One region of the Nocardioides pakistanensis genome, then DNA from elsewhere that is predicted to be linked to it. Evidence: predicted binding sites of a transcription regulator. Region 1 holds the regulator's gene; the other holds the start of a gene.
What was found. The regulator LexA, encoded in region 1, represses DNA repair genes until DNA is damaged. The targets are predictions, from matches to a motif close to TCGAACANNTGTTCGA.
Positions count from the first base shown of each region.

Region 2: ACYVIH_RS00560 (HNH endonuclease signature motif containing protein) is a predicted target of LexA. The motif match lies at 3,725-3,740, and genes of this name have one in related genera.

Region 1 covers NZ_BAAGUV010000056.1:16,552-31,597, reverse strand. Annotated here, with positions in the region: gene secD (protein translocase subunit SecD) at 1-1,561, shown strand, start outside; gene ACYVIH_RS17630 (ATP-dependent DNA helicase) at 1,668-3,782, shown strand; gene ACYVIH_RS17625 (alkaline phosphatase family protein) at 3,794-5,068, opposite strand; gene ACYVIH_RS17620 (alkaline phosphatase D family protein) at 5,068-6,729, opposite strand; gene ACYVIH_RS17615 (metallophosphoesterase family protein) at 6,882-7,607, shown strand; gene lexA (transcriptional repressor LexA) at 7,669-8,361, opposite strand; gene ACYVIH_RS17605 (SDR family oxidoreductase) at 8,480-9,289, shown strand; gene ACYVIH_RS17600 (LysM peptidoglycan-binding domain-containing protein) at 9,561-9,917, shown strand; gene ACYVIH_RS17595 (lysoplasmalogenase) at 10,044-10,745, opposite strand; gene ACYVIH_RS17590 (hypothetical protein) at 10,812-11,678, opposite strand; gene ACYVIH_RS17585 (DUF6318 family protein) at 11,675-12,274, opposite strand; gene ACYVIH_RS17580 (DUF2254 domain-containing protein) at 12,503-13,843, shown strand; gene ACYVIH_RS17575 (hypothetical protein) at 13,867-14,184, opposite strand; gene ACYVIH_RS17570 (hypothetical protein) at 14,177-14,419, opposite strand; gene ACYVIH_RS17565 (ABC transporter permease) at 14,438-15,046, opposite strand, start outside.
Region 2 covers NZ_BAAGUV010000002.1:89,582-104,627, reverse strand. Annotated here, with positions in the region: gene ACYVIH_RS00580 (universal stress protein) at 1-75, opposite strand, end outside; gene ACYVIH_RS00575 (CBS domain-containing protein) at 233-817, shown strand; gene ACYVIH_RS00570 (siderophore-interacting protein) at 872-1,819, shown strand; gene ACYVIH_RS00565 (TraR/DksA family transcriptional regulator) at 1,894-2,244, shown strand; gene ACYVIH_RS00560 (HNH endonuclease signature motif containing protein) at 2,255-3,703, opposite strand; gene ACYVIH_RS00555 (hypothetical protein) at 3,805-4,251, opposite strand; gene ACYVIH_RS00550 (mycothiol transferase) at 4,287-4,802, opposite strand; gene ACYVIH_RS00545 (VOC family protein) at 4,983-5,393, shown strand; gene ACYVIH_RS00540 (sigma-70 family RNA polymerase sigma factor) at 5,398-6,438, shown strand; gene ACYVIH_RS00535 (TIGR03086 family metal-binding protein) at 6,435-7,070, shown strand; gene ACYVIH_RS00530 (LrgB family protein) at 7,076-7,795, opposite strand; gene ACYVIH_RS00525 (CidA/LrgA family protein) at 7,792-8,154, opposite strand; gene ACYVIH_RS00520 (lysozyme family protein) at 8,312-9,970, shown strand; gene ACYVIH_RS00515 (NAD(P)-binding protein) at 10,023-11,651, opposite strand; gene ACYVIH_RS00510 (thiamine pyrophosphate-dependent enzyme) at 11,651-12,703, opposite strand; gene ACYVIH_RS00505 (transketolase C-terminal domain-containing protein) at 12,726-13,985, opposite strand; gene ACYVIH_RS00500 (2-oxoacid:acceptor oxidoreductase family protein) at 13,978-14,559, opposite strand; gene ACYVIH_RS00495 (patatin-like phospholipase family protein) at 14,831-15,046, shown strand, end outside.

The sequences.
Region 1 (15,046 bases):
GAACCTCGCGGTCCTGATCGAGGGCGGCGCGCTGCCGGTCCCGGTGGAGATCATCGAGCAGCGTGTGGTCGGCCCCACCCTGGGTGAGGACGCCATCTCCGCCTCCTTCGAGGCGGGTGTGATCGGCCTGATCCTGACCGGCCTGTTCATCGCGATCGTCTACCGGCTGATGGGTGTGCTCGCGACGTTCGCCCTGGCGACGTACGCCGTGATCTCCTTCGCCGCCCTGGTCGCGCTGGGCGCGACGCTGACCCTGCCCGGCCTGGCCGGTTTCGTGCTCGCGATCGGTATGGCGATCGACGCCAACGTGCTGATCTTCGAGAGAGCCAGGGAGGAGTACACCGAGTCGGAGAAGACCGGTCTGGCGGGGGCGCTCTCGATCGGCTTCAACAAGGCCTGGTCCGCGATCATCGACAGCAACATGACCACCCTGCTCGCGGCCGGTCTGCTGTTCTTCCTGGCCTCCGGGCCGGTCCGTGGCTTCGGCGTCACCCTGTCGATCGGTGTCATCGCCTCGATGATCTCGGCGCTGATCATCGCCCGGGTGCTCACCGAGCAGGCCGCCCGGATGGGTTGGCTGCAGAAGCACCCCAAGGTCAGCGGCCTGGCCACGACCGGACGCGTGCGCGACGCGCTGCGGCGGTGGAACCCCGACATCATGGGCCGCACCAAGCTGTGGCTGAGCATCTCGGCTGCCGCGCTGGTCGTGGCGTTCGCCGGGGTCGCGGTCAACGGGCTGAACCTCGGGGTCGAGTTCACCGGCGGCCGACTGATGGAGTACTCCACCGCCCAGCCGGTGTCGGTGGACGACGCCCGCGAGGCGGTCTCCGACGCCGGGTTCCCCAACGCCGTGGTGCAGGAGTCCGACAACGACAAGATCTCGGTGCGCACCGGCCAGATCAGCAACACCGACCAGAACGAGATCCTCGCCGCCCTCGACGAGGCCGGCGGAGGGGCGACCAAGGAACGCGACGAGCTGATCGGCCCCAGCCTGGGAGACGAGCTGCGCAACAAGGCGCTGATCGCGTTCGGCATCGCGCTGGCCGTGCAGATGCTCTACCTGGCGATCCGCTTCAAGTGGACGATCGGCGCCTCTGCGGTGGCCGCGATGTTCCACGACGTGATCATCGTGCTCGGCATCTTCGCGTGGCTGAACAAGCCGATCGACGGCATCTTCCTCGCCGCGGCCCTGACCATCATCGGTCTGTCGGTCAACGACTCGGTGGTGGTGTTCGACCGGATCCGGGAGCAGTGGCAGAAGAGTCCGGAGAAGGACATGGCCAAGGTGGCCAACCAGGCCTCGCTCGACACCATGCCGCGTACGGTCAACACCGGCCTCGGTGCGATGTTCATCCTGGCGGCCCTCGCCATCCTGGGTGGCGACTCGCTGCGGGACTTCGCGATCGCGCTGCTGCTCGGTCTGACGATCGGTACGTACTCCTCGGTCTTCACCGCGACGCCGCTCTCGCTCTTGCTGCACAAGAAGTGGCCGCTGCCCAAGGCGACCGCCAAGAAGCAGCGGGTGGCCCGTGACCCGAACGACTCGGGCGCGGTCGTCTGACCCGATCACTCCCCGACGGCTCCGCCGTCGACCCGCAGTCGGGTCGGCGGCGGAGTGCTGTGGAAGTGACTCGGTGGTGGCCGGCCGGAGCGGATAGGGTTCTGCGGTGCACAGCTCCCCGACCGTGAAGCAGGTCCTCGCCGGTGCCGTGAGCGCACTGGGCGGTCAGGAGCGTCCCGGCCAGATCCAGATGGCCGAGGCAGTCGGGCGTGCGCTGGCGACCGGAGAGCACCTGCTGGTGCAGGCCGGCACGGGCACCGGCAAGTCACTGGCCTACCTGGTGCCCTCGCTGCTGCACGACCGCCGAGTCGTCGTCGCCACCGCGACGCTTGCCCTCCAGCACCAGCTCGTCGAGCGCGACATCCCTGCCCTGCTCGAGGCGGTGGGCGGGGATCACGGTGCGCTGGGGGACCAAGCGACGTACGCCGTACTCAAGGGCCGCTCCAACTACGCCTGCCTGCACCGGATCCGCGAGGGTGTCCCCGACGACCAGGGCACCCTCGTCGACGTGCCCGAGGGGTCGATGGGCGCGGAGGTTCTCGCGCTGAGGTCCTGGGCCGAGGAGGAGGCCGAGCGCGACGGCCCCGGCGACAAGGACTCCGCGCCGAAGCACACCGACCGGGTCTGGCGGCAGGTGTCGGTCACCCACCGCGAGTGCCTCGGCGCCACGAAGTGCCCCTACGCCACCGAGTGCTTCGCCGAGCGCGCCAAGGAGAAGGCCGCGCACTCCCAGCTGATCGTCACCAACCACTCGTTGCTGGCCATCGACGCGATCGAAGGCGTGCCGATGATCCCGGAGTACGACGCGGTGGTCATCGACGAGGCCCACGAGCTGTCCGCACGGGTGACCCAGGCCGCCACCGACGAGCTGTCCGTGGCGGACATCGAGCGAGCCGCGAAACGGTCGCAGAAGTACGTCGACGGCTCGGCCGGTTCCGGGCTCGGCAACGAGGCCGACGAGCTCGCCGACGCTGCCGACGTGCTCCGTGACGCCCTTGCCGAGACCGACGCCGGACGGATCGACTCGCTGCCCACCGCGCTCGCGGACGGGCTCGCGCTGGTGCGCGACTCCGCGCGCGCCCTGATCTCGGCCTTCCCGAAGGAGTCCGGCGGCGCGGGCGGCGAGGCCGACGCAGGGCGGACTCAGGCCCGGGGCTGGGTGCAGGAGATCTTCGCGACTGCGCAGAGGATGGCAGCCAACCTCGAGTCCGACGTGCTCTGGGTCAGCGACCGCGACCCCTCGCGGGGTGGCAGCCGCCTGTTCGTCGCACCGCTGCAGGTGTGGGGACCGCTGCGCGACAAGCTGCTGCACGACAAGACCGTCGTGTTCACCTCCGCGACGCTGATGCTCGGCGGTGACTTCAGCTCGGTGGCCACGAGCATCGGCCTCAAGCCCACCGAGCGCGTGGACCACTCGATCGACGCCGCGCCGTCCGGCGCGACGGGCCGCGGAGACGTCGCGGGCGACGACACCGGCGAGGCCGCGGTGGCCGAGAGGACCGGTTCCGAGGAGCACGACGGGGTCCAGCCCTGGCGCGGCATCGACGTCGGCTCGCCGTTCGACTACGGCCGCCAGGGGATCCTCTACGTCGCACGGCACCTGCCGCCGCCGGGCCGCGACGGTCTCGGTCCGACTCAGATCGACGAGATCGCCGGCCTCGTCGACGCCGCCGACGGTCGCACCCTGGGTCTGTTCTCCTCGCGGCGTGCCGCGGACGCGGCGGCGGAGGCACTGCGCGAGCGGCTGCCGCACCTGACGGTCATGGCGCAGGGCGAGGCGCAGCTGCCGGAGCTCGCTCGGCTGTTCGTCGAGGACCCGCACGCCTGCCTGTTCGGCACCCTCAGCCTGTGGCAGGGCCTCGACGTGCCGGGGGACACCTGCCAGCTGGTCCTGATCGACCGGATCCCGTTCCCGCGACCCGACGACCCGCTGATGTCCGCGCGCCAGCGGGCCGTGGACCGGGCCGGCGGCAACGGCTTCATGTCGGTCGCCGCCACCCACGCGGCGCTGCTGCTCGCCCAGGGGGCCGGCCGGCTGATCCGCACCAGCCAGGACCGCGGGGTCGTGGCGATCCTCGACCCGCGGCTGGTCACCGCGCGCTACGGCGGGTTCTTGCGCGCCTCGCTCCCGCCGATGTGGCCGACCACCGACCGCGACGTGGTGCTGAAGGCGCTCAAGCGGCTCTCGGAGTCGGCAGGAGCACCCGCCGCGGCCGGCTGAGCTCGCCGGAGCTACAGGTGGCTGCGGCCGTCGTACCCGCCCCGCGGCGCGCCGAGACCGAAGAACGTGCCGACGGTGGGAGCGACGTCCACCGTGGCGGCCTTCGCGCTCGAGACGCCGCTGCCGACCCGCCGATGACCTCCGCCGACGAAGAACGGGATCGGCGAGGTGGCCGGGTGGCCGTGGTTGCCCGGGATCGGGTTGCTGTACGGCGCCGGGTCGCTGAACCGCCAGCCCGAACGGCAGTACACGACCAGGTCGCCGGCGTTGTCGCCGAGCCGCAGCCGTCGCGGGAGACGGACCGAGAGAACGCCCTGGGTCTCCAAGGCGATCGCGCGCATCCGGTCGAGGGCTGCGGTACGACGATCGGCGGGCCCGGTCCAGTACAGCAGGTCCGCCCCGCCGTTCTGCGCGACGACGACGTTGCCGGCCAGCAGCGGGTCGGCGTCGAGCGCCGGCTGCAGGGAGATGATCCGGTCCGGGCGCGACCAGTCCATGGAGTGGTCGGCGAGCACGACCACCATCGAGGTCGACCACCGCCCGGTTGACCTCAGCATCTCCACGAACCGGCCGACCTGCGTGTCGACGCTGAGCAGTGCGGCCGTGCGCGCGGCCTTCAGCGTGGTGCCGGTGAGGTCCATGTGGCCGACCCGGTCGCAGTCGCCGAGGTTCACGAAGACCAGGTTGGGGTCGAACTCCTCGACCATGCTGATCGCGGCGTCCATCGTGAAGGCGTCCGGCGCGTGCCCGCTGATCGGGACGATCGGGGCCGGCTCCCAGCGGTAGGTGGCGCGCTTGCCGAAGATCCCGAACAGGTACTCCTTGCTGAGCACGGTCCCGGTGGTGAACCCGTTGCGGTTGAGCCGCTCGATGACCGTGGGGAAGCGCAGGTCGCTGGGCCGGTCGAGGTCGCGGATCACCTGCTCGGTGCGGTCGTAGATCGCGTTGGCGGGCACGCCGCTGCGGTCGGGGCGGACCCCGGTCATCATCATCACGTGGTTCGGGATGGTCTCCATCACCGGCAGCGACCGCGCGCGCGGGAAGTTCATCCCGCCGTCGCGCAGCGCCTGCAGGTTGGGCATCAGCCCGCTGCCGATCTCGTCGGGGCGGGCGCCGTCGACGACGAGCACGTAGGCCCGCGGCTTGCGCTTCACGGCGGCCTGCGCGGTCGGCGCGCCGAGGGCGGCGGAGAACAGCAGCGACGCCCCGGCGGCTCCGGTGACCTTGAGGAAGGAGCGGCGGTTCAGCTCGCCCCCGCCCGCCGACACCCTGGTGGTCGGGCCCATCACCGCTCCCTGACCGGTGCGTCGACGGCGTGCACGCGCTGGGTGTTGGCGTCGGTGGCCCAGGACGCGGTCCAGCTGGCCGTGGCGTCCGGGTCGGTCCGCTCGCTGATCACGTAGTAGTCCATCTGGGTTCGCGCGGCGGTGACGTCGAGGACGGAGTAGCCGTGGTCGTCGAAGTTGAGGTACTTGATGTGCCGGTTGTTGGCCTGGATCAACGCCTCGACGGGGATGCTCGAGCGCACCGGGGCGGTCTGCGTGATGTCGTTGAGGTTGTCGCTGGTGACCGACGTACACACGAACTCGGTCGCCACGGAGCGACCGGCCTCGCTCGGGTAGGTGCCGGCGTCGATCGGCAGGTCGCACGCCCAGCCGGAGTGGATGTCGCCGGTGAGGAACACGGTGTTGCGCACACCGTTGTCGGCGAGGTGGTCGAGCACCTCGTGCCGGTCGGCGGTGTAGCCGTCCCACTGGTCGACGTTGTAGGGCGAGCCGTCCTCGGGCAGCAGGCCGGTGAAGTCGTTGATCGCCCGGGTCAGCTCGTGGGGCAGGGGCGGGAACACCACCGGCGCGATCATCACCGGGTTGCCGATCAGCTTCCACTGGGCGCGGTCGTCGTCGAGGGACTCCTTGAGCCAGCGCATCTGCGCCTCACCGGTGATCGTGCGCTCCTGGTGGCTCACCGACCCGTCGACGACTGGCGCGGCCGCCTGCTGGGAGCGGTAGGTGCGCAGGTCGAGCATCGACAGCTCGGCGAGCGTGCCGAACTTGAGCCGGCGGAAGAGGCGGGTGCCGTCGCCGAGCGCTGCGGTCTCACCCATCCGCACCGGCATCCACTCGTCGTAGGCACGGTGCGCGCGGCGGCGGCGGGCTCGGTAGTCGCCCTCGGTCGCCGGGTCGTGGTTCTCGGCACCCTCGGCCCACTGGTCGTTGGTGACCTCGTGGTCGTCCCAGGTGACGATGAACGGGAACTTCCGGTGCAGCGCCTGGAGGTCCTTGTCCTCCTTGTACTGCGCATGCCGCTGCCGGTAGTCGGCCAGCGACACCATCTCGTGGGCGGGCACGGGGGTGCGCAGGTCGCCGTACTCGTCCGCACCGTACTCGTAGAGGTAGTCGCCGAGGTGGATCACCGCGTCGAGGTCGTTGCGCCGGGCCAGGTGGCGGTAGGCCGAGAAGTACCCCGCGGGCAGGTTGGAGCAGGAGGCCACACCGAAGCGCAGGTTGCGCGGGTCCGCGTTCGGGGCCGGCGCGGTGCGGGTCTGGCCGACCGGGCTGGCCACGCCCTTGTAGAGGAACCGGTAGTAGTACGTGGTACGCGGACGGAGGCCGGTGGCCTCGAGCTTCACGGTGTGGTCGCGCTTCGCGCTGGTCGTGAACGCGCCCTTCGCGACCACGTGGCGGAACCGGCGGTCCATGGCGACCTGCCACCGTACGACGACCCGCGGCCCCTTGCCCGAGCCGGCGGTTGCCTGCGGGGTCGGGGTGACCCGGGTCCACAGGATCACGCTGGTCGGGTACGGGTCCCCCGAGGCCACGCCGTGGCGGAAGTACCGGTTCGGGGCGGCCTCGGCCTCCTCGGCGATGGCGACCCCGAGGGCGGCGGCTCCGGTGGTGGCGGCGCCGGCGACGAGGAGGGAGCGGCGGTCGAGCTCGATGTTGGTCACGCTGCATCCAACGACGCTGTGCCGGATCGGTGACGTGAGGTAGCGACTGTTCACCGTTCGTTCAGCTGTTGCGCGGTCTCGACGTGAGCCGGGTCACCCCAGGCCCGGCGGTGATGCGGTCGGCGCGCGTGACTCCCTGCAAGGATGGGGCGATGGGGTCTCTCTACGTGGTCAGCGACGTGCACGGCCATCGCGACGACTTCCTGCGGGGGCTGGACCGGCTCGGGTTCGGCGCCGACGACGAGCTGTGGATCCTCGGTGACCTGCTCGACCGCGGTCCCGACGGCTTCGGCGTCGTCGAGGCGGTGATGCGGCTGCAGCGCGAGGCTCCCGGCCGGGTGCACGTGCTGATGGGCAACCACGAGATCCTCGCCGTCGGCCGGTACCGCTTCCCCGGGTCGCAGTTCTCCGCGTCCTGGCGGGCCAACGGAGGACTGGCGGAGGACCAGGCGCGCTTGCGTGAGGAGCACATCGCCTGGCTCGCCTCGCTGCCCGTGCTCGGCGGTGCCAGGAGCTATCTGCTGATGCACTCCGACACCACGGCGATCACGACCTGGGGCGGCAGCGTGGAGGAGGTCAACGAGACCGTGCGCGACCTGCTGTCCGACCCGGACGACCTCGAGGCGCATTGGCAGGTGTGGGCGCTGCTCACCCGCCGCTACGAGTTCGCCGGCGGCGACGGCAGGGAGGTCGCGCGCGGCCTGCTCACCAGGTACGGCGGCCAGCAGATCGTGCACGGCCACACGATCATCGGCTCGTTGCTCGACGAGCCGTCGTCACGGGTCACGCAGCCACTGCTGTACGCCGACGGGCTGGTGCTCGACATCGACGGCGGCCGTTACGACCGCGGGCCGCTGTTGTTCGTCGAGCTCGACTGACGCGCTCCGGGCGTCCAGACGCGGCGGCGTCCGACCCCTCAGACGCAGCGGATCGTACGGGTCAGACCCTGCGCAGGACCGCGGTGACCTTGCCGAGGATGGTGGCGTGGGTGCCGTCGATCGGGTCGTAGGCCTCGTTGTGGGGGAGCAGCCAGACCTTGCCGTCCTTGCGCTGGAAGGTCTTGACGGTGGCCTCGCCGTCGAGCATCGCCGCGACGATCTCGCCGTTCTCCGCGGTGGGCTGCTGCCGCACCACGACGTAGTCGCCGCTGCAGATCGCCGCGTCGATCATCGAGTCGCCGACTACCTCGAGCAGGAACAGGGTGCCCTCGCCGACGAGGGTCTTGGGCAGCGGGAACACGTCCTCCACCCGCTCCTCGGCCAGGATCGGACCACCGGCGGCGATCCGGCCGACCATCGGCACGTAGGTGGCGGCCGGCATCGGGCTGACTCCGGCGTCGCCGGTGGCGGACTCGACGACCTCGCCGGGGGAGAAGACCTGCATCGCGCGGGGACGGTTGGGGTCGCGCTTGAGGAAACCCTTCTCCTCGAGCGTCCGCAGCTGGTGGGCGACGGAGGAGGAGCTGGTCAGGCCGACCCGCTCGCCGATCTCGCGCATGCTCGGCGGGTAGCCACGGGCCTCGATCGACTCGCGGATCACCTCGAGCACCCGCTGCTGTCGCGGGGTCAGGCCGGAGGCGTCAGGGGGTCCGTCGGGGAGCTCGGAGACTGCTCTGCCCTTGCCTGATGCCATCGTCCATGCCCTTCTCGAGTGCCGCGCCGTCGTCGCGCCTGGCCTGTTCACAAGGTAGACCTGAATCGGTGCCGCTTCAAACACCTGTTCGAATGGGCGTGTCTGGTTGAGTTCCTCCATGACACAGTCCCCCTCCCTTGGTACCTCCGTCGTCGTCACGGGCGGAGCGCGCGGCATCGGCCGCGGTATCGCCGAGCGCATGGTGGCCCGCGGCCATCACGTGCTGATCACCGACATCGACGGTGCGGCTGCCCGTCGTACCGCCGAGGAGATCGGCGCGGTCGCCGGTCTCCAGCAGGACGTCCGCGACGAGGCGTCACACCGCGCGGTCGCCGAGGAGGCGTTGCAGCACGGTCCGCTCGCGGTCTGGTTCAACAACGCCGGTGTCGGCAACGACGGGGCGCTCATGGAGCTCTCCTCCGCCTCGGTCGAGCAGCTGGTGCACGTCAACCTCCTCGGCGTCGCCTGGGGGATGCGCGCGGCGGTCGACGCCTTCGGCTCGCGCGGCGGCGACATCGTGAACACCGCCTCCCTGTCCGCGCACGGACCGGTCCCCGGTCTGTCGGTGTACGCCGCGACCAAGGCCGCCGTCGTGTCGCTGACCCAGTCGGTCCACGTCGAGACGCCCGACAACATCAGGGTCCATGCACTGTGTCCAGACGGGGTGGCCACCGCGATGGTGGAGGCGATGAAGGCGGACGGCATGGCCAAGGCGCTGGTCCACTCCGGCGGTGCCCTGCTCGGCGTGGACGAGGTCGCAGAGGCGGCCGTGGGCCTGGTCGGCACCAACCGCGTCGTCCGCTCGGTGCCCGGCTGGCGGGCCGGCCTGATGCGGTTCACCTCCGTGACGCCCTCGGTGTCCATGAAGGGTCTGAACATCTTCCTGTGGGACGGTCGCCGCGCGATGCGCCGCGGCCGGCCGCGCTGAACGGCGGCGTTCGCCAAGGGATGCCGGATTCCCTCTGACCGTGGCGGCCCGGCACGGGGAGGGAGATCGCCCCGCGCAGGGCTCCCGCGACTCGGGTTCGGTCGAACACATGTTCGGCGTGTCTCTTGCACAGCCTTCTGCCTGGCCCTATGTTCGTACACGTGTTCGATCGAACAGGGTTTCGAGAGGCGCCCGCCGAAAACTGTCGGCGGTCACCGATAGACCTCTGTTCATGGACGTACGGCACGGCAACTCCCAGGAGGTCTCACCCATGAGCGCCATCGTTGCGGCACACGACTTCGGCTTCACCGGTCCCCGTTCGGTTCGGCGTACGCCGAACGTGCGGCTGACCCGACGCGGCCGGCTCGTCCTGCTGATGCTGTTCGTGGGGCTGGCGTTCGTGGCACTGACCGTCTTCGGTGGTCACTCCGCTGCCACCGGTGAGGCCGGAGCGCCGGTCGAGACCCGCACCGTCGTGGTGGGGGAGGGTGACACCCTCTGGGGCATCGCCAGCGAGATCGCCGAGCCGGGCGAGGTGCGCGAGATGATCCACCACATCCAGGAGCTCAACGCGCTCCCCAGCGCGAGCCTGCAGCGAGGGCAGGAGCTGGCCGTCCCGCTGGGCTGAGATGACTTGTTGCCGGCTTCCTTCGACCCGTGGCCGGCTTCGAGGGGAAGGACGAGGGCGGAGCTGCCAGCGCTGGCTCCGCCCTCGTCGACTGTTCAGGCTCCCTGCCGGTCACCTCTCTGCCGCTCAGCTCTCTGCGGCGGCGACGGCTCCGTCGGCGATCAACCACTGGCCGGCGGTGTAGGTGGCCATCACCGCCGACTCCAGGGCCGGCGACGGGTCACGCCGGAGGAACTCCTGGACCCCGAGCAGGCTGTCGGAGAGCAGGAACAGCGACGTCCCGGCCATGATCTTGCGCCGGGCCGTGGGAGACATGGAGCCGCGGAGCACGGTCGAGCTCGCGAACATCGCGGACAGGATCGCGGAGTAGACCGCGATCGGCACCCGGAGGGTCGGGTCCTTGCGTCCGGCCGCAGTGGCCATGACCGGCGCGAGGACGACCCAGCTCGCGACGCCGGCCTTCACACCCGGCTCGGAGAGCCCGGCCTGCGGGTCGCGTGCAGACGTGAATCCCGCGATGTAGCCGAGGTGGGCCACCAGGAACGAGCCCACGCCGCCGAGGAACGCCGAGTTGCTCTTGCCGAGGAGAGCCACGTCGCCGCCCCACGAGAAGGCCTGGGCTGCCTGGACACCACGGAGGAGCCCGTCAGCGCGCCCGGCCGAGGCCAGCTCGGTGCGGGCGGCGAGCGTGGGCATCAGCAACGGCTTGGTGAGATACCGAGCCCGCCGGGCTGCCTTGCCCCCGCGTCCTGCGAGGTAGGTGTCGACGCCGGCGAGGGCGAGGTAACCGAGTGCGGCGGCGCGGCGTGGGTTCCGGAGCTTGGGCATGGCACATGGTTGCGTATCGGCCGGCCCGGGTGGTCGGCGGGCTAGGCAGGTGTCCTGCGGCCGCCGCTACCCGTAGTTGCCCGACAGCGTTGCCCTCGCCTCGCTGATCCGCAGGCTTGCCTCAGGTCCGGCGATGGTCAGTGTCTCCGGGATGTCCTGCCAGGCGCCGCCGTTGACGCGGAACCTTGCCGAATACGTGACGTCCACCCGTGGACGAACGGTGACGTCGGCGTCGGAGTAGCGGTAGGTGATCTCCATCGACGGGTACGGCGCGCCGGGGCTCGTCGTGGCGGTGGTCTGCCCGTCGCCGTGGTGCCAGGTGTACTCGACAGCCTCGGCGACGATGTCGACCTGCTGGCCCAGCAGCGTGACCGTCGCCGTGAACGGCTGAGCCTGCGTGTAGAAGATCGTGTCGAAGTTGACCAGCGTCCTGCCCTCCGGCTGCGTCCGGGCCTGCAGCGTCGGGAGACCGATCCGGCGGATCTCGTTCAGGACCAACCCCGGCGTGACCTGCGGTCGCGGAGTGTCAGCCGCCGTCGGCGGCTCGCCGAAGCACTGGGTCGACAACGGCAGCCAGGTATTCGCATCCGTTCTGCCCCAGAGCCGATACAGCCGCGCACTTGGATCGGCGCAGACCTGGGCAGCCGCGCAGTCGGTCTCGGTGCTTCCAGAGGTTCCCGTGCCCGGCGACGAACAGGCGATGACCCACTCGTACGCCACGAACACGCCACTGGACGCCGTGACCGCGGCTTGATGCGACGAAAGCTGTGCGTCGCGCTCCGTTTGCTCGACCGCTGCAACAAAGACTGAGTCGCCTTTGGCGCCTCCCGCGACGTCTGGTTCCGCGATTGCCGGCGCGATCGGTAGTCCCAAGAGGAGCATGCCTACGCCGAAGCTTCTCAGCCAACTCCTCCATCCCATGCGCGAAGTCATTGTGTCGCCTCCAGTCGCACGACAACCCAGCCAGATGATGTATGCGCGAGGGTGAAGTCAAGGTGTCCGCGACTTGCCGGCGAGGTTGAGGGTGGAGCCTCACTTGTCTCAATCGTCGTCTGCGGCGCTATGGAAATGCCCGCGGCAATGACTGTGGTGGATCTCCGCGGTGAAGGGATGTGCTCAAGGCTCTGGATGCTCCATCCATCGCCTTCGAGTCGGCCACCTTGTCGGTACACATCCGAGATCCGGTTCTCAATCGCCTCGCACGTTGAGCAGCGGTCACGATGCAGGTTTCGAAGTGGTTGAGTGTCACCGGTTGTCATCGAGTAGTTCACGACCTCGACGTAGTGACGCACGAACGCTTTGGCGGCAGCCTTGCTCGCCCCCTTGGCCTCGGCGGGCAGCTCGGGCGGCACGGCGGAGGGCGTGGGCGTCGCGGACGGCGCGGCAGAGGCGCTCTCGAGGGGCGGCGGCTCGGGGTTCGAGCTGCAGCCGGAGACACCGCCGATGAGCACGCCCAGCGCCAAGGCACCCGCCGCCGCCCTGAGCTGGAGCCCAGAGGCCGTTCCCGGCGAAGTCAGAGTCCCGAGCATTCGACCCCCATGTGTTCCCGACCGAGATGCTGCGGCGTCCGGGTCGTCCGGCGACGACAGCGATCAGCAACCTACTGAGGCGGCCAGGATTCGGCTAGACCCGACCGGGAAGCTGTGGACGGCAGCTCGACGCGCGGAACACCCGCCGGGCGATCGCCGAGAACTCCGAGCGCCGGCTAGGAGGCCCGGTAGGTTCGGGGTTCAACTCGTCCGTCCCAGAGGAGCCAGATGGGCATCCGGTTCAGGTTCATCGCCGAGCGCTTGCGCAACAGCTACTGGTTCCTCCCCAGCCTGATGCTGCTCGGGTCGGCCCTGCTGGCCAGTGGAACCATTGCACTCGACAAGGACTTCGACCCCGAGCGGATCGAGTGGCTGGGCCAGCTCGTGTACTCCGGCGGGCCGGACGGGGCGCGAGAAGTCCTCGGCACCATCGCCTCGTCGATGATCACGGTCGCAGGTGTCGTCTTCTCGATCACCATCGTCACCCTGCAGCTCGCGTCGTCGCAGTTCGGTCCGCGCATGCTGTCGAACTTCATGCGCGACCGGGGCCAGCAGCTCACGCTCGGCACGTTCGTGTCCACGTTCCTCTACTCGTTGCTGGTCCTGCGCGCGATCCGCAGCGACGACCCGACGACGGTGCCTCATCTGTCGGTGACGGTCGCGCTGCTGCTCGCCGTCGCCAGCCTGAGCGTCCTGATCTACTTCATCCACCACGTGGCCACGACGATCCAGGCGCCCAACCTGATCGCGGCCATCTCGGACGAGCTGCTGCGGGCGACCGACGTCCTGTTTCCGGAGGTCGAGGGCGACGGGACAGCCCGGACGACGAGTCAGGAACCGGTTCTCCCCGACGACTTCGACGCCGGCTCGCGCCCGGTCGCGGCCAAACGGACGGGGTACGTCCAGGTGCTGGACGTCCAGCGGCTGGTCGACGTGGCGAGCGAGCACGATCTCGTGGTCCGCCTGGAGACCCGGCCCGGCCGCTTCGTCGTCGACAACACCACGTTCGCCCTCGCGTACCCGGCCGCCCACGTCACCGACGAGGTCCTCGACGAGATCGCCGGCTGTGTCGTCGCCGGGCCCCGGCGCAGCGCCCAGGACGACATCGAGTTCCCGATCAAGCAGATGGTCGAGATCGCCGTACGCGCACTGTCTCCCGGTATCAACGACCCGTTCACCGCCAACACGTGCGTCGACCAGCTGAGCTCCGGGCTGTGCGTGCTGGCCGGTCGCGAGTTCCCGCCGTCGAACGTGGTCGACGAGCGGGGGCGGCTGCGCGTCACGGTCGAGGACCCGGTCACCTGGGACCGGATGGTCGGCGGCGCTTTCGACCAGATCCGTCAGTGCGCCGACTTCCACGCCTCGGTGTACGTCCACCTGCTCGAGTCGTTGGCCCGCATCGCCCGGTGCGTTCGCCACCCCGACCGCATCGAGCCCCTCGTCCGAGAGGCACAGCTGGTCCTGGAGGCGGCCAGGCGCAACCTCGACGAGACCGCCGATCTGCGCACCGTGCGGCAGCGGTACGACGATCTCCAGGATGTCGTGGGAGCACCCAGCGGACCGGCTTGAGCAGGACCGGCCCGCTGCAGCGGTCACTCAGCCCTGCGCCGTGGAGCCGCGCGGCGGGGTCGGTAGTCCGACAGGAAACCGAGCACGCGCAGGCCGCGCCCGATGAGTGCGAGCAGCAGGACGAGGCAGACGACCGCGCCCAGCGAGGCCCCGGCGGTGAACAGCCACGCCCCCGGCGAGCCACTGCGCGCGACGACGCCGAAGTCGATCGCGGCACCGACGAGGTAGACCCACGCCACCGCGGACAGGACCACCCCGAGCGCCAGGGCGCCGAGCAGGACCAGAGGCTTGCCACTGGCCCGAGACTCGCTGTGCTTGCGGACGCGACGTCCTTCAGCCACGGCGCCTCAACATCGCGCGCACCTGGCTCACGAGCACCGCGACCGGGACGGCCCCGAGAGCCGTGCCGAGCACCAGGGACGCGACGCCGATGAACGTCTCACCCTCGTCGATCGCGTAGATCCCGAACCGGACCATCGTGATGCCGAGGTAGAGCAGGGCAGCGCCGAGCACGACGGCCACGACCGCTGCCACGCCGGTGCCGATCCGACGCCGCGCTTCCTGCTCCCTCTCCACCCGGTCGACCCTATCCGGCTACTCCGCGCTGATCGCGCGCAGCACGTCGAGACGGGCCGCGCGGCGGGCCGGGAAGACCGCCGCGAGCACGCCGACGAGCGCGGCGACGACCACGAACAGCAGCAGCCGGCCCCACGGGATCGCAAGGACGTCGATGCCCTGGTCGGCGATCGCCTGCTGCAGCGCGACACCGAACGCGATGCCCATGACGACACCGAGCACCGCACCGAGCACCGCGACGATGACCGACTCGAGCCTCACCATCCGGCGCAGCTGCGACCGGGACAGCCCGACCGCGCGCAGCAGGCCGATCTCCCGGGTGCGTTCGATCACCGACAGCGCCAAGGTGTTGACGATGCCGAGCACCGCGATGATCACGGCGAGACCGAGCAGTGCGTAGATGATGTTGAGGAAGAAGTCGATCTGCTCCTTCTGCTGCTCGGCGAACTCGGCCGGGTCGGCCAGGGTCACCGTCGGCAGGTCGGCCAGGATCTCCTCGACGTCCGCGCGCACCGCGTCCGCGTCGGCGTCGGCGGTCTTGTTGACGAACAGGATCGTGTCGAGCGGCTGCAGACCGCCCTTCTCCAGCGTGTCGAGCGTGACCAGGTAGTCCGCAGGCACCGAGGC
Region 2 (15,046 bases), on a different contig from region 1:
GTACCGCACGGCTCGGTCACTCTGCTCACTGCCGTCGACACCGACGACGACGGGCAGGGTCGTGTCCTTGACCATGGTGCTCCTCCTTCTGCCTACCTCCAGCGTTCTCCCCCGCCGTCGCGCGTGCGAGTGCCGGCAGTCACTGGCCCCGCAGGACGTTCGGCCCTGTCTGGACCTGTACGCCGGAGGAAACGATGGCGTCACAGGCTGGAGGAGAACAGGAGGTGTCGTGATGCTGGTCCGGGACGTCATGACTTCACCCGCGATCACGGTGACCACCGGGACGAGCGTCAAGGACGGGCTTCGGCTGCTCGCCGGGCACAACGTGACCGCCCTGCCGGTGGTCTCTTCCGACGGGCGCCTGCTCGGTGTGGTCAGCGAGGCGGACCTGCTCCACGACGCCGTGCGCCACGACGACCGCTGCCACCTGATGCCGCACGAGCACGTCGAGCCCGGGCCGCCACGCACCGTCGACGACGTGATGACGACGCAGTCCTACACGGTCACCCCCGAAGGCGACATGTGCGACGCCATCGAGCTGATGACCAGCACCGCGGTGAAGAGCCTGCCCGTGCTCGAGGGCGGCAAGGTCATCGGCGTGGTCAGCCGCAGCGACGTCGTGCGGCTGCTGGCCCGCAGTGACGACCAGATCCGGGGCGAGATCGACGAGCTGCTGCGCAGCGCCGAGATGGAGTACCAGGTCGACGTGGAGGACGGTCACGTCAGGCTGGAGGGCTCCACGGACCCGCACCGGCAGAAGGTCGCCGAGGTGGTGGCGAACTCCGTCGCGGGGGTGTTGTCGGTCCGGTTCCGGTGACTCACCTGGTGAAGGTGTTGTCCGCGTGGCCGAGGTAAGGCTAGCCTTACCTTCGTGACTGCTGCTTCAGAGACGCGACCCGCGCCGTTCCGGATGTTCGACGTGCGGGTGCTCCGCGTGCGCCGGCTGAGCCCGAGCTTCGTCCGCCTCACGTTCTCCGGGCCCGACCTCGACGCGATGGCCGACAACGGGTTCGACCAGCGGATCAAGCTGATCCTCCCGCTGCCCGGGAGCGGCCTCGTCCATCTGCCACGGGGCGAGGACTGGTACTCCGCATGGCGGCTGCTGCCCGAGAGCAGGCGCAACCCGATCCGGACCTACACGATCCGCCACCTCCGGCCCGCGGCGCGTGAGGTCGACATCGACATGGTCCTGCACGGTGACGAGCACGGCGTCGTGTCCGGCCCGGCCGCCCGGTTCGCCCTCGGGGCGCGAGTCGGCGACGAGGCGGTGCTGCTCGGCCCCAACGGCGCGCACCGGGGACCCCACGGCGGGCTGGAGTTCCGCCCTCACTCCTCACACGCCTCCCTGCTGCTGGCCGCGGACGAGACCGGCGTCCCGGCGGTCGCGAACATCGTCCGCTCGCTGCCCTCGCACGCGGTCGGACAGGTCCTCTTGGAGGTGCCGCACCCCGACGACCGGTTCGACCTCGGCGCTCCGCCCGGAGTGGCGGTGACCTGGGCGGCGCGGGGCAGCTCCGGTCACGGGTCCCACCTGCTCCGGATGGTCACCACCGCCGACCTCCCCCGGCCGGTCGTGCCGGCCGCGCTGCCGACGGCCGCCGAGCACGACGACCTGAGCGAGGTGCTCTGGGAGGTCCCCGATCCCGTCGAGACGCCCGTCGGCGACACCGGCGACCCCACCGACGGGTTCTATGCGTGGGTGGCCGGCGAGGCCTCGACCGTGCGCGCGATCCGTCGCCACCTGGTCAACGAGCGCGGCCACGACCGGCGCTCGATCGCCTTCATGGGGTACTGGCGGCTCGGCCGCGCCGAGTGCTGAGCCGACCTGGAACCGACGCCGCCGCCGACGTCTGACGGAACAACCCACCCGGTCGCGAGCGTTGTCCAGTCGACATGGACGACGACCACCACCTCCACGAGGCTCGGGCACTGCTACGCGCCCAGCGCCTCGAGACCGAGCAACGGCTCGCCGCACTGACCGGCACCTTCAGCGACATCGTGGCCGCATCGGAGTCGTCCAACGCCGACGACGAGCACGACCCCGAGGGGCACACGATCGCCTTCGAGCGTTCCCAGGTGGGCGCGCTGATCGCTCAGGCACGCGAGCGCCTCGCCGAGCTCGACGCCGCCGCAGCGCGGCTCGAGTCGGGCAGCTACGGGATCTGTGAGCGGTGCGGCCGCCCGATCGCGCCAGCACGCCTGGCCGCCCGACCGGTCGCACGGACCTGCGTCGGGTGCGCCTGAGCGCCGAACGTCACGCCGCGGAGGCGAGGAGCTCTGCTTCGCGGGACAGCTCGATCGCTGCTTGCCACAGGCTGTCGGGGATGGGGTCCTCGAAGACCACCGCGTCGTCGTCCCAGAGCCCCGGCGAGGTCGCCGGCCAGGTCACTTGTGGAAACTCCGGCGCGGGCTTGTGCGACCTGACGCCGAAGCGACTGGTCCAGGTGTAGGAGCCGTCGAGATTGCGCCTGACCAGGAACCCCTCGGAGTGCTTGACCCGGTGGTGCCGCCTGCACAGCGGCTGGAGGTTGCCGGTACAGGTGGGTCCGACCGGGTGCGGCGTGCGGTGGTCGCACTCGCAGGTGGTGGCCGGTCGCACGCAACCCGGGAAGACACACTCGGGGTCGCGCGCGACCACCTGACGCACGATCGGCTCGGTGGGGGTGTAGCTGTCCGTGGAGAGCTCGACGTCGCCCCGCCGAGGGTCGAAGGTGAGCCGATACCAGGTGGATGCGGGATCCAGCGCGATGCGTCTGAGCAGCTCCGCCGGGATGCTGCTCCCGCCGGCCATCAGGCCCGGCTCGTCACTCACCCCCATCAGGGTCGGCATCGGGGCATGGACGTTGATGATGGGCCGGGCCCACCTGCCGACCAGCTCGTGTGGCTCCACCGGACTCTGACCGCTGCCCTCGGCCTCCTCGAGCTCCCCGTCGGTGGCCGGCACCGTCGCCCGACCGAGCACCAGGTCGAGCATCAGGTCGGCCCGGATCTGCTCCACCGTCCGCTCCTCACCCGGCAGCTCCCTCAAGCGTTTCGCGATCAGCGTCAGTCGATAGTCCGCCCGCATCACGTCGTGCAACGGCCCCGAGACCGACATCCAGGCCATCCCGTTCTCGTCGGAGCGCATCGACACCCGCCGCTTCTTGAACGCCTTGGCGAAGGACTCCTCCTCGCTGTGCTGGTCGAACTTCAGGCTGATCCGCCGCATCGCTCGCTGCAGCAGCTGCCGCCGAACAGGGTGAACCGGCGCGGCCGGGTCGTCATGCCGCGCGATCCACTCCTGGGCCTTCTCGGCGTAGGCCGCTCTTGCCGCGTCGTCGGCCAAGCCGGCCAGCTGGGCGTGCACAACCTGCGCTCGACCCAGGTCGAGCCGTCCGGCGAGGCACAGCGCCCACACCTGTGGCAGCCACTGCTTGAGCTCGTGGATGAGGTCCAGGTCAGCCTGGATCCACATCTCCGCCACACCGAGGAGCGGGGCGAACTCCGCCTTCGTCGCCTCCAACGGCGTGAGCAGGAAGAACCCCGGCAGCTCGGGCCGGGGCACCTCTCCACGGTCGCGCGCCTCTACCTCGGCCACCCTTCGCGCATGGAAGGACCAGATCGCCTCCAGCTGCGCGGCATGGGCGCGGTTGCGGTCGACCACCGCCGTCGCCGCGACCTCGACCAGCTCGCGGTCCCGGGCGTCGGCCTCGATCTCATCCATCGAGCCCCTCACCTCCATCGATCGAACACTTGCTCGAAGTCTAGGGAAGGGCGCCGACAGTTCTCCGCTCCGACAGCTGCGACCAGCGCGTCAGAGCGACCTCAGACCTTCTCGGCTGTGTGACGCGCCAGCCGCCACTGCCCGTCCTCGCCCTGACGCCAGGTCTCCAGGAAGAGAGCCTGAGCGGCCGGGGTGGCGCTGTCGCCCCATTCGTGCACGATGCGATACGACGCCACGCATTCGCTGCCGTGGCGCGGAAGGACGACCAGATCGTGCAGCGACCACGTGCATCCTCGACCGTGCAACGCTCGCGCCGCCTGCTCGGTGCCCTCGAGCCACTCGGTCCGGGACCGTGCCTGCCACGGCTCAGGATCGCGATGCGGGGCGTGCTGGACAGCCTGCAGGTCCTCGCACACCGCCCTGACCGTCGAGTGCTCGGCGATCTCGCCGTCGCGCCACATCTCGTTGGTGTCCTCGACGAGCCGGAGCAGCATCGCGGTGAGCGCCTCGACCGCGGCATCCCGGAAGGGACCCTGGGTAGTTTCCATGGCCCTGCAGTGTGCCATCGGCCGGTGGTCTCGCGTCAGATTCCCAGCCGCTTCACGACACCGCGGATGAACGCCGCCTGCCCGACGTGCTGCAGGTCGTCCTCGATGACGCTGACCAGGCGCACCGCGCGCGTCACCGGGGGGTCCCACGAACGGTCGATGACCTCGTCGTACGCCGGCTCGTCGAGGCCCTCGAGATAACCGACCGTCTGCGCGTGCACCGCGTCGTGGTAGCCGAGCAGGAGGTCGGCGGGTACGTCGACCGCGGCGACCTCCGGGCTGCTGTGGCCGTAGCCGTGCGCGCCCGGCTCGAACGGCAGGCCGAACCGGTCCGCCCATCCGTCGCGGAGCCAGACCTGCTCGGCGTGGGCCAGGTGAGCCACGTGGTCGTCCTGGATCCGGGTCAGGTGCCAGACCAGCCAGGCGATCGTGTTCGCCTCCGGGTCGACCCGGTAGGTGAGCTGCTCACGGCTCAGCCCCTCGACGGCACCGTGGACGGCATCCTTCACACGTCCGAAGGCATCGACGAGCACCGAGTTCGCGAGCATCATGGGGAAGCACCTTCCGTTCGGAAAACCTCTTTCCGAGTATGCCCGTCTCGGTGTAGACCGGGAACCTGCCCTGACCGGACTCGGCGACGCGGCGGCTCCGGCGACGCGGCACCGATGAGTTCCGCACCGGTCCCCGGCCTGACTCAGCGACAACGTTCCTTCCAGCCCAGGAGCTCCGACATGAGCCGGATGATCTTCCTCAACCTTCCCGTCGCCGACCTCCAGCGGTCCATCGACTTCTGGAGCGGCCTAGGGTTCAGCTTCAACCCGCAGTTCACCGACGAGAACGCCAGCTGCATGGTGATCAGCGACGACGCCTGCGTGATGCTGCTGACCGAGAAGTTCTTCTCGACGTTCACCAGCAAGGACATCGTCGACACCACGCGCTACACCGAGGCGATCACGGCGATCTCGGCCGAGAGCCGCGAGGAGGTCGACCGGCTCGTCGACACAGCGCTGGCCACCGGCGGGTCCCTGTCGAGCCCGCCGCAGGACGAGGGCTTCATGTACTCGCGCGCGTTCGCCGACCCCGACGGCCATCTGTGGGAGGTCCTCTACATGGACCCCGCCGCGATCGAGCAGCAGGCCTGAGCAGATGGCGACCGTCGACCGACCCACCGTCCGTCCCGAGCGCCCGGTCGTGGAGCCTCCACCGTCCGTGGCCGACCCCTCCGCGCTCGACCGCTACCGTCCCGAGCTGCTCGCGCACTGCTACCGGATGCTCGGCTCGGTCCACGACGCCGAGGACCTGGTCCAGGAGACCTACCTGCGTGCGTGGAAGTCGCAGGACACCTTCGAGGGCCGGTCCTCGATGCGCACCTGGCTCTACCGGATCGCCACGAACGCGTGCCTGACCGCGCTGGAGAGCCGGGGAAGACGTCCGCTCCCGACCGGCCTCGGCCAGGAGCCGTCCGACCCGTACGGCACGCTCGTGCAGCAGCCGGAGGTGCCCTGGCTCGAGCCGGTGCCCGACGTACTGGTCGCGGACCTCCCCGACGACCCCGCCTCGGTGGTCACGTCGCGGGAGAGCATCCGACTCGCGTTCGTGGCCGCGCTGCAGAACCTCCCCGCCCGCCAGCGGGCCGTGCTCCTGCTGCGCGAGGTGCTCGCCTGGCGTGCCGCCGAGGTCGCCGAGCTGCTCGGCACCAGCACCGCCGCGGTCAACAGCATGCTGCAGCGGGCCCGCGCGCAGCTCGACCAGGCGGCACTGACCCGGGACGACGTGATGGAGCCGTCCGAGCCGGAGCGGCGCGAGCTGCTCGACCGGTACGTCGCCGCCTTCGAGACCTACGACGTCGAGGCGATCGTCGGCCTGTTCACGGAGGACGCGGTGTGGGAGATGCCCCCTTTCACGGGGTGGTACCAGGGTGCCCGGACGATCGGGAACCTCATCTCCAGCCAGTGTCCGGCCAGCGGTCCGGCCGACATGCGCATGGTCCGGGCCGATGCCAACGGACAGCCTGCGTTCGCCCTGTACATGCGCGACGCGGACGGGGTGCACAAGGCGTTCCAGATCCAGGTGCTCACGGTCACCGGCGACGGGGTGTCCCACGTCGGGTGCTTCTTCGACACGGGACTGTTCCGGGCGTTCGGCCTTCCTGAGGTCTACCCCGGGCAGGAGGTACGACGGGGGTGAACGACCACGACCTCGACGCCTCGCCCTGGGCCGGCGTCGAGCTCCTCGAGCGTGCCATCGGCTACACCCGCGGAGCGCTGGCCCTGGTGTCCGCCGACCTGATGGCGGCGCCGACCCCCTGCTCGGAGTGGGACGTCCGGCAGCTGCTGCTGCACATGGACGACTCGCTGACGCTGCTGCTCGAGGCCGGGGCGACCCACCGGCTGCAGGTGCACCGCCCGGCCGCCGTGGCGGGCTCGCCCGCCGCCGGCTCACTCCGCACAGCGAGCGCCGAGGAGCTCGTGGACCGGCTGCGCGACCGGGCGTGCCGGCTGCTCGGCCAGTGGACCGCGGACTGGGCGGCCGGCCCGCGCAGCCCCCAGGACGTCGTGGTCGGGGACCGGCCGCTCACCTCGGCGGTGCTCACCAGCGCCGGCGCTCTCGAGATCGCCGTGCACGGGTGGGACCTCGCCACGGCCTGTGCGGTACGACGGCCGCTGCCCGACGACCTCGCCACCGCCCTGCTCCGGATCGCCCCGGTGCTCGTCGGCCCGACCGACCGGCCGGGCCGGTTCGCAGAACCGCTGGGCAACCGACCCAACGCCGGTCCGGCCGACAGGCTGCTCGCCTTCCTCGGACGGTCGGTGGGCTGAGCGGGCTACTGCAGCAGCATCAGCAGCAGCGGCAGGAGCAGGGCCGTCGCCAGCGCGTTGAGTCCCATCGCGAGCCCCGCGAAGGCGCCCTCGGTGCGGTGCTCCTCCAGCGCCCGGGAGGTGCCGATCCCGTGCGATGAGGCGCCGATCGCCAGACCGCGCACCCGCAGGTCGCGGAACCGCAGCAGCGAGAGCACCGCCGGTCCGGCGACCGCGCCGAGCACCCCAGCCAGGATGGTGAACACGGCGGTCAGCGCCGGGATGCCGCCGGCCGCCTCCGAGAGGGCGATCGACACCGGCGTGGTGGCGGCCTTCGGCGCCATCGACACCGCCAGGTCCTCCCCGCCGCCGAGCCAGCCCGTGACGGAGAAGGCCACGACGATCGACACGGCGGAGCCGACCACGATCCCGAGCAGCACCGGCATGGCAGCCTGCTTCACCAGCCGGGCCTCGTAGTGCAGCGGCAGCGCCAGCGCCACCGTCGCCGGGCCGAGCAGGAAGGTGATGTAGCGCCCGCCGGTCATGTACTCCGCGTAGCTGACGTCCAGCAGCAGCAGCACCCCACCGGCGAGGACGATCGCGACCAGCACCGGGTTGAGCCCGGCGTGCCGGCCGGTCCGCTCCCAGGCCCAGCGGGCGGCCTGGTAGGCGACCAGCGTCAGGGTGACCCCGAACAGCGGTGAGCCGACCAGCCACTCCCAGGCCTCGTCCAGGTGCAGGGTCACCGCAACACCCTCCGGGCACCGGTGAGCCGGAGAAGCAGCGCCACGACCCCGGCCGTCACCAGGAGCCCGGCGAGCCACGACGCCACCAGGCCGCCGGCGATCGGCAGCGCGTCGTGGCCCAGCCGGGACAGGTGCGCGACGAGTCCGACCCCGGCGGGGACGTAGAGCAGGGGCAGGTACCGCAACAGCGTCTGTGGTGCCGTGACGAGGGGCGACTTCGGGCGTGGCCGCCGTACCCGCAGGACCACCAGGAACAGGACCATGCCGAGGACGGGGCCGGGCAGCGACAGGTCGAGCGTGCGTACGACGAGCTCGCCGGCGAGCTGGCAGACGAGCAGGACGATGAGACCGGGCAGCATGCGCTTCCTCTCCTGGGACCGCCAGAAGTGTCCCTCACCAGGTTGAGGGAGGCCGCCCCCCGTCCGGGTCACGCTAAAGAGGGGCATTCGACTCATGCTCTTTGAGGGACCTCGGGCCTAGGGTCGAATAAGCAGATCCCGGCATTGGGGGGGTCCCATGGGACGGCATCGAAACGGCAAGCCGAAGCACCACTCGTCCTGGTTGATCGCGCTCATCGCGTTCCCGCTCGCCTTCGGCACCGTGAGCACCCACCTGGCCAACACCGCCGGGGAGGGCGAGCCGGCGGGGCCGGAGTCCGTGCCGTACGACGACGTGTTGGTGCGCCCGGCGAGGCCCGATGCCGCGCCCGCGGCCGCAACGAGCAGCCGGTCCACCGCCGAGGGCAGGGTCGGTGTGATCCCGTGGACGGCGCTGCAGTCCTACCACCGGGCCGCGGGGATCCTCGCGGAGGTCCAGCCGTCGTGCGGGCTGACCTGGACGCTGATCGCCGCCGTCGGCCAGACCGAGTCCGACCACGGGCAGGCCGGCGGCCACGAGCTCGCCGACGACGGCACGGTCCGGCCGGCGATGGTCGGGCCCGCGCTCGACGGGCGCCGGGGCCGTGCCCGGGTCGAGGACACCGACAACGGCCGGTTCGACGGCGACCCGGTCTGGGACCGCGAGGTGGGGCCGATGCGGCTGCTGCCGTCGGTGTGGGCGCTGGCCGGCGTCGACGGTGACGGGGACGGTGAGCGCAACGCGCACGACCTCGACGACGCGGCGCTGACGACCGCGGTGTACCTCTGCGCGGGCGCCGACAGGCTCGACCGGCCGGCCAACGCCGCCGCAGCGCTGCTGGCCTACCGGGGCGACGAGGCGTACGTCGCGCGTGTGCTGATGGTCGACAAGCGCTACCGCGAGGGCAGCTTCGCGGTGGCCGCGAGCCCGCCGATGTCCACGATCGGCACCACCTTGGACTACGGCCTGGGCGCTCCGGTCCGCGAGCTCACCGCCGACGCCGTGAGGCAGGTGGAGCGGCACATCGAGCAGGTGGCCAAGGCCGCCCAGCTCGGTCCCACGCCTCCCGAGATCGAGGAGTCGCGGCCTCCGCGGACCCGCTCCCCCGAGGCCGCCCCGGCGCCGGGCGAGCTGCCGACACCGGCCGACCCGCCGATCATCGGCGCCCCGGACACCCCCGACGGGTTCGGGTCGGACGCCGAGCCGACGCCGCCCGAGGCGCCCGTCGTGGCGGCACCCGAGCCGCCGCCGCCGCTGGCTGCCCCCCAGGTGCCGACCGCTCCGGCCCCTGGTGGCGGCGGGGATGCTCCGGTTGTGAGCGATCCTCCGGCCGACGATCCGGGCACCGGCGGCCCCGCCGACGAGGCACCTGTGGAGGATCCCGGGGAGACGCCTGGAGAGGCCGACCCGCCGGCCGACCCGCCGGCCGATCCGCCTGCTGCCGAAGATCCCCCCGCAGACCCGCCCGCGGCCGAGGAACCGCCCGCGGACCCGCCTGCCGATCCGCCTGCCGCGGAGAAGCCCGGCGACGGTGCCGAGGCGCCGACGACCGAGCAGGTCGAGGGCACCTGGACCGCCTGCGAGCAGGGTGACCCACCGGTCGGTGGCTACTGCCTCGACGACGCCCAGGTCGACCTGGGGCTCAGTGGTCCGCTCGACGCGCCGGCGACGGCCGACCTCGACGGCGACGGTTCGATCGGCACGGTGAAGGCCGAGCTCGAGGGCCTGCTGGGCAGGATCGTGAAGCTGACCGTCGTACTCGGCTCACGGCCGCTGCGCGTGGTCGCGGTCAACGACATGGTGATGGTCGCCCGCTGACCGGCCGACACACAGTGGCCCCCGCCGCCGGCGGGGGCCACTGTGCACCTGGTCAGATCTCCTCGGGGAACATCTGGATCGCACCGGCAGGGCACTCGGCGGCGCAGAGGCCGCAACCCTTGCAGTAGTCGAGGTCGATCAGGTACTTCTCCCCCGGCTGGCCGAGCTTGATCACCGCGTTGTCCGGGCAGGTGCCGTAGCAGTTGTCGCAGCTGAAGCAGTTGCCGCACGACATGCACCGCCGCGCCTCGAACAGCGCCGTGCCCTCGTCGAGCCCGAGCACGACCTCGTCGAAGGTCGACTCGCGGCGGGCCCGCTCGAGCACCGGCCGGTGGGTGCGCGGTGCCTCGGCGTAGTACCAGGTGTTCAGCGTGTCGAAGGTCGCCAGCTGCGGGCGTACGACGGGCTCCGGCGCGGCGCCCGACAGCCACGCGTCGATGTTCTTCGCCGCGCGCTTGCCGTGGCCGACCGCGACGGTGACCGAGCGCTCGAACGGGACCATGTCGCCGCCGGCGAACACCCCGGGACACCCGGTCATCATGTCCGTCCCGACCGAGACGACGCCCCTGTCGACCACGAGACCGGGAACTCCGTCGAGCAGCGAAAGGTCGGTGTCCTGGCCCAGCGCAAGGACCAGCGAGTCGGCGTCGAGCTCCTCGAGCTCACCGGTCGGCTGCGGGAAGCCGCTCTCGTCGAGCTCCATCTTCTCGATGACCAGCTTGCCCTCGTCGACCTGCTTGATCGTGGTCAGCCACTTGAACAGCACGCCCTCCTCGGAGGCCTCCATGAACTCCGACTCGTGCGCGGGCATCTTGTCCTTGTTGCGGCGGTAGACCACGATCGCCTCCGACGCCCCGAGACGCTTCGCGGTGCGCGCGGCGTCCATGGCCGTGTTGCCACCGCCGTACACCGCCACCCGGCGGCCGAGCAGCGGCTTCTCGCCGGCCTCGAGGTCGCGGAGCATGGTCACCGCGTCGAGCATCTTCGCCGCCGAGCCGGCCGGGATGTAGGCGCGCTTGCCGAGCTGGGCTCCCACCGCGAGGAAGACGGCGTCGTACTCGTCCTTGAGCGCCATCAGGTCGGTCACCTTGGCGTCGAGCTCGAGCTTCACGCCCAGGTCAAGGATCCGCTGCACCTCCGCGTCGAGCACGTCGCGAGCCAGGCGGTACTTCGGGATCCCGAAGCGCATCATGCCGCCGGCCATCGGACCGGCCTCCTTGATCGTCACGTCGTGGCCGCGGCGGGCGAGGTGGTAGGCGGCCGACAGCCCCGACGGGCCGGCGCCGACGACGAGCACCCGCTTGCCGGTGGCCGGCACGTCGACCGAGACCTTCCAGCCCTGGCGGATCGCCTCGTCCCCGAGGAACCGCTCCACGGAGTTGATGCCGACCGCCTCGTCGAGCTCCCCGCGGTTGCAGGCGGTCTCGCACGGGTGGTAGCAGACCCGGCCCATGATCGCCGGGAACGGGTTGTCGACCATGATCTGGCGCCACGCGCGCTCGTAGCCGGCGGCGCCCTCCTCGCCCTCGTAGAGCCACGCCTGGACGTTCTCCCCGGCGGGACAGGCGTTGTTGCACGGTGGCATCCGGTTCGTGTAGACCGGCCGCTCGGTGCGCCAGGCGCCGGTCTTGTTGGCCCGGCTCGACCCGATGTCGAGGGTGATTGCGAACGGCTTGTCCATCACAGCGCTCCTTCAACCGCCAGCGCGGAGTCCTCGGCCGGGCCGGGTCCTGCGGGCTCGTCGTCGGGCAGCAGCCCGAAACTCTCGATGTTGCGGTCCGCCCCGGCCTGGATCCGCTCGACGATGTCGGGCCGCGGGTTCTTGCCGAACAGGTGCGCGTAGCGCTTCTGCAGCTTGAGGTACTCCTCCACCGGGACCCGACGGCGGATCTTCGACACCTCGGTGACCTGGCCGTGCTCGGCCTCGAACACCGGGAAGATCCCGGTCTCCTTCGCCAACCGCGACAGCCGGATCGTGTCCGCCGACGCCGCGCCCCATCCCAGGGGGCACGGCACGAAGACGTGGATGTAGCGGGCACCGCGGAAGCTCATCGCCTTCTCGACCTTGTACTCCAGGTCGCGCAACTCGGCGACGGTCGCCGTTGCCACATAGGGGATCTCGTGCGCCATCGCGATCGCGGGCACGTTCTTGCCCTGCCCGAACACGTTGCCGGGCTCGGCGCCGACGGGCTTGGTGTTCGCGGTGCGCGCGGCCGGCGGCGTGGCTCCGGAGCGCTGCACGCCGGTGTTCATGTAGCCCTCGTTGTCGTAGCAGACGAAGAGCACGTCGTCGTTGCGCTCGAACATCCCCGACAGCGTCCCGAAGCCGATGTCGACGGTGCCGCCGTCGCCGGCCTGACCGACCACGCGGATGTCCTCTCGGCCCTTGGCCCGCAGCGCTGCCGCGACGCCGGCGGCGACGGCCGGGCCGTTGCCGAACAGCGAGTGCAGCCAGGGCAGCTGCCACGAGGACTCCGGGTACGGCGTCGAGAACACCTCGAGGCAGCCGGTGGAGTTGACCGCGACCATGTTCCCGTTCGTGGCGCGCATCGCGGCGTCGAGCACGTAGCGGGCACCGAGCGCCTCCCCGCAGCCCTGACAGGCCCGGTGGCCGGAGGTGAGCGAGTTCGAGCGCCCCATCCGGGCCTGCACCGACCGCTGGTCGGGGTCGAGGAGGCGGTTGCCGGCGACGAAGGTGCCGGTCTGGTAGAGCTTGATCTCCTGGAAGGCCACGGCCCTGTCCTCTCTTGCAGCCCTAGCGGGTTCCGGATGCGACGGTGCCGATGTCGCGCAGCATGTTCTCGGCGTGCGGACCGGGCCTGGCCCCACGACGGGCTCGCTCGAGCTCGCGCTGCACCAGGGCCACGTCGAGGTCGAGGAAGTGCATCCGGTGGGCGTCGACCTGGCCGGCGAGCACGTCGTCGAACAGGTCGCGCAGCGAGACGCGGGTGATCGGCCTGCCCCCGAGACCGGCCACGACGTCGTACACCTCGATCGGGAGGCCGGACAGCGCCAGCCGGACGTTCTGCCCGACGATGCCGCCGGCGCCGACCGCGAACGCCTTCTCGACGACGACCACGCGCTTGGCGTTCTGCAGCGCCTCGCGGACCTCGTCGACCGGCCAGGGCCGGAAGCAGCCGATGCCGAGCACCCCGATCGGCACGCCCTCGTCGCGCATCGCGTCGACGACGTCCTCGATCGTGCCCAGCACCGACCCGAGCGCGACGACGACGGTCTCGGCGCCCTCGGTGCGGTAGGGCCGCACCAGGCCGCCGGAGTCGCGGCCGAACTGCTCCTTGAACTCCTGGGCGATCACCGGGATCTCGTCGAGCGCCGCGACCTGCTTGGCGTGCATGAGGTACTTCACCTCCGCGAACGCCTCCGGTCCGACCATCGCCCCGATCGTCACCGGGTCATTCGGGTCGAGCGACTGCTGCGGGCTGAACGGCGGGAGGTAGGCGTCGACCTGCTCCTGGCCGGGGAGGTCGACCCGCTCGAAGGCATGGGTGAGCACGAACCCGTCCATGCAGACCATGACCGGCACCGACAGCGACTCCGCGAGCCGGTAGGCCTGGATGTGCAGGTCGACGGCCTCCTGGTTGGACTCGGCGTAGAGCTGGATCCAGCCCGAGTCGCGCATCGACATCGCGTCGGAGTGGTCGTTCCAGATGTTGATCGGGGCGCCGATCGCGCGGTTGGCCACCGTCATCACGATCGGCAACCCCAGGCCCGAGGCGTTGAACAGCGCCTCGGCCATGAACAGCAGGCCCTGGCTGGAGGTGGCGGTGTAGGTGCGTGCACCCGCCCCGGAGGCCCCGATGCACGCCGACATCGCGCCGAACTCCGACTCGACCATCATGTACTCGCAGCGCTCGAGCTCGCCGGTGCGCACCCGGTCCGACAGGGACTCGACGATGTGGGTCTGCGGGGAGATCGGGTAGGCGGCGATCACCTCCGGCCGGCACAGCGTGACTGCCCGGGCGACCGCCTGCGAGCCCTCGATCTGCTCAAGCATGAGCCGTCCTCCTCATCACGTCCTGCACATGGGCGAAGGCCGCCTCGGCGGCCTTCACGTTGCCCTCTCCGACCGCTCCGGCGAACCGGTCGCGGATGGCGCCGGCTACGGCGCCCAGGCTCACCTCGCCGGTCAGCGCGGCGAACCCGCCCAGCAGCGCGGCGTTCGGCAGCGGCCGCCCCAGGTGCTCACGGGCGAACTCGGTGGCGGGTACGGCGACCACCCGGTCGGCCTTCATCCCCGCGATCACGTCCTCGAGCCCCATCTCGTCGAGCTCCTTCGAGGTGTTCACCAGCAGGTACCCGTCCGAGCGGAGTCCGGCGAACAGGTTGACCTGGTGCAGCAGCGTCGGGTCCTGCACGATCAGGGCGTCCGGCTCCGTGATCGGCTCTCGCAGCCGGATCGGAAGGTCGTCGATGCGGCAGAACGACACCACCGGCGCCCCGGTCCGCTCCGAGCCGAACGTGGGGAAGGCCTGCGCGTGGCGGCCCTCGTCGAACGCGGCCACCGACAGCATCTCGGCCGCGGTGACGGCTCCCTGGCCGCCTCTTCCATGAATGCGTACCGCGAACATCGCGCCTCCTCTTCCCGGAGGTTAAGTCGCGACGAAACGGCCGAATAAGGGCCCTTGGGCCCCACTCCGGGGGGCCAACGGCCGACCGGCCGGTAACCGCCCCGGTCGTCGAGGAGCGAGCGAAGCGAGCGTCTCGAGACCTCCGGGCCACGACTGCGCGCCCGTCGAACATGCAGCTCGACGGTACGGCGGGCCGCCACCTGCGGTCTTGCGCCGGTCCGGGCGGTAGCTGCATGTTCGACGGACCGCTGTGGTGGCTAGCATCGGGGCCGTGCCCGAACCCACACGTGTCGCGCTGGCCCTGGGCAGCGGAGGAGCCCGCGGTTACGCGCACATCGGCGTGATCGAGGTGCTCGAGGAGCGCGGCTACGACGTGGTGAGCACTGCCGGCACCTCGATGGGCGCCCTCGTCGGCGGCCTCCACGCCGCCGGCCAGCTCGAGGCCTACACCGAGTGGGCCCGCAGCCTGACCCAGCGCAACGTGCTC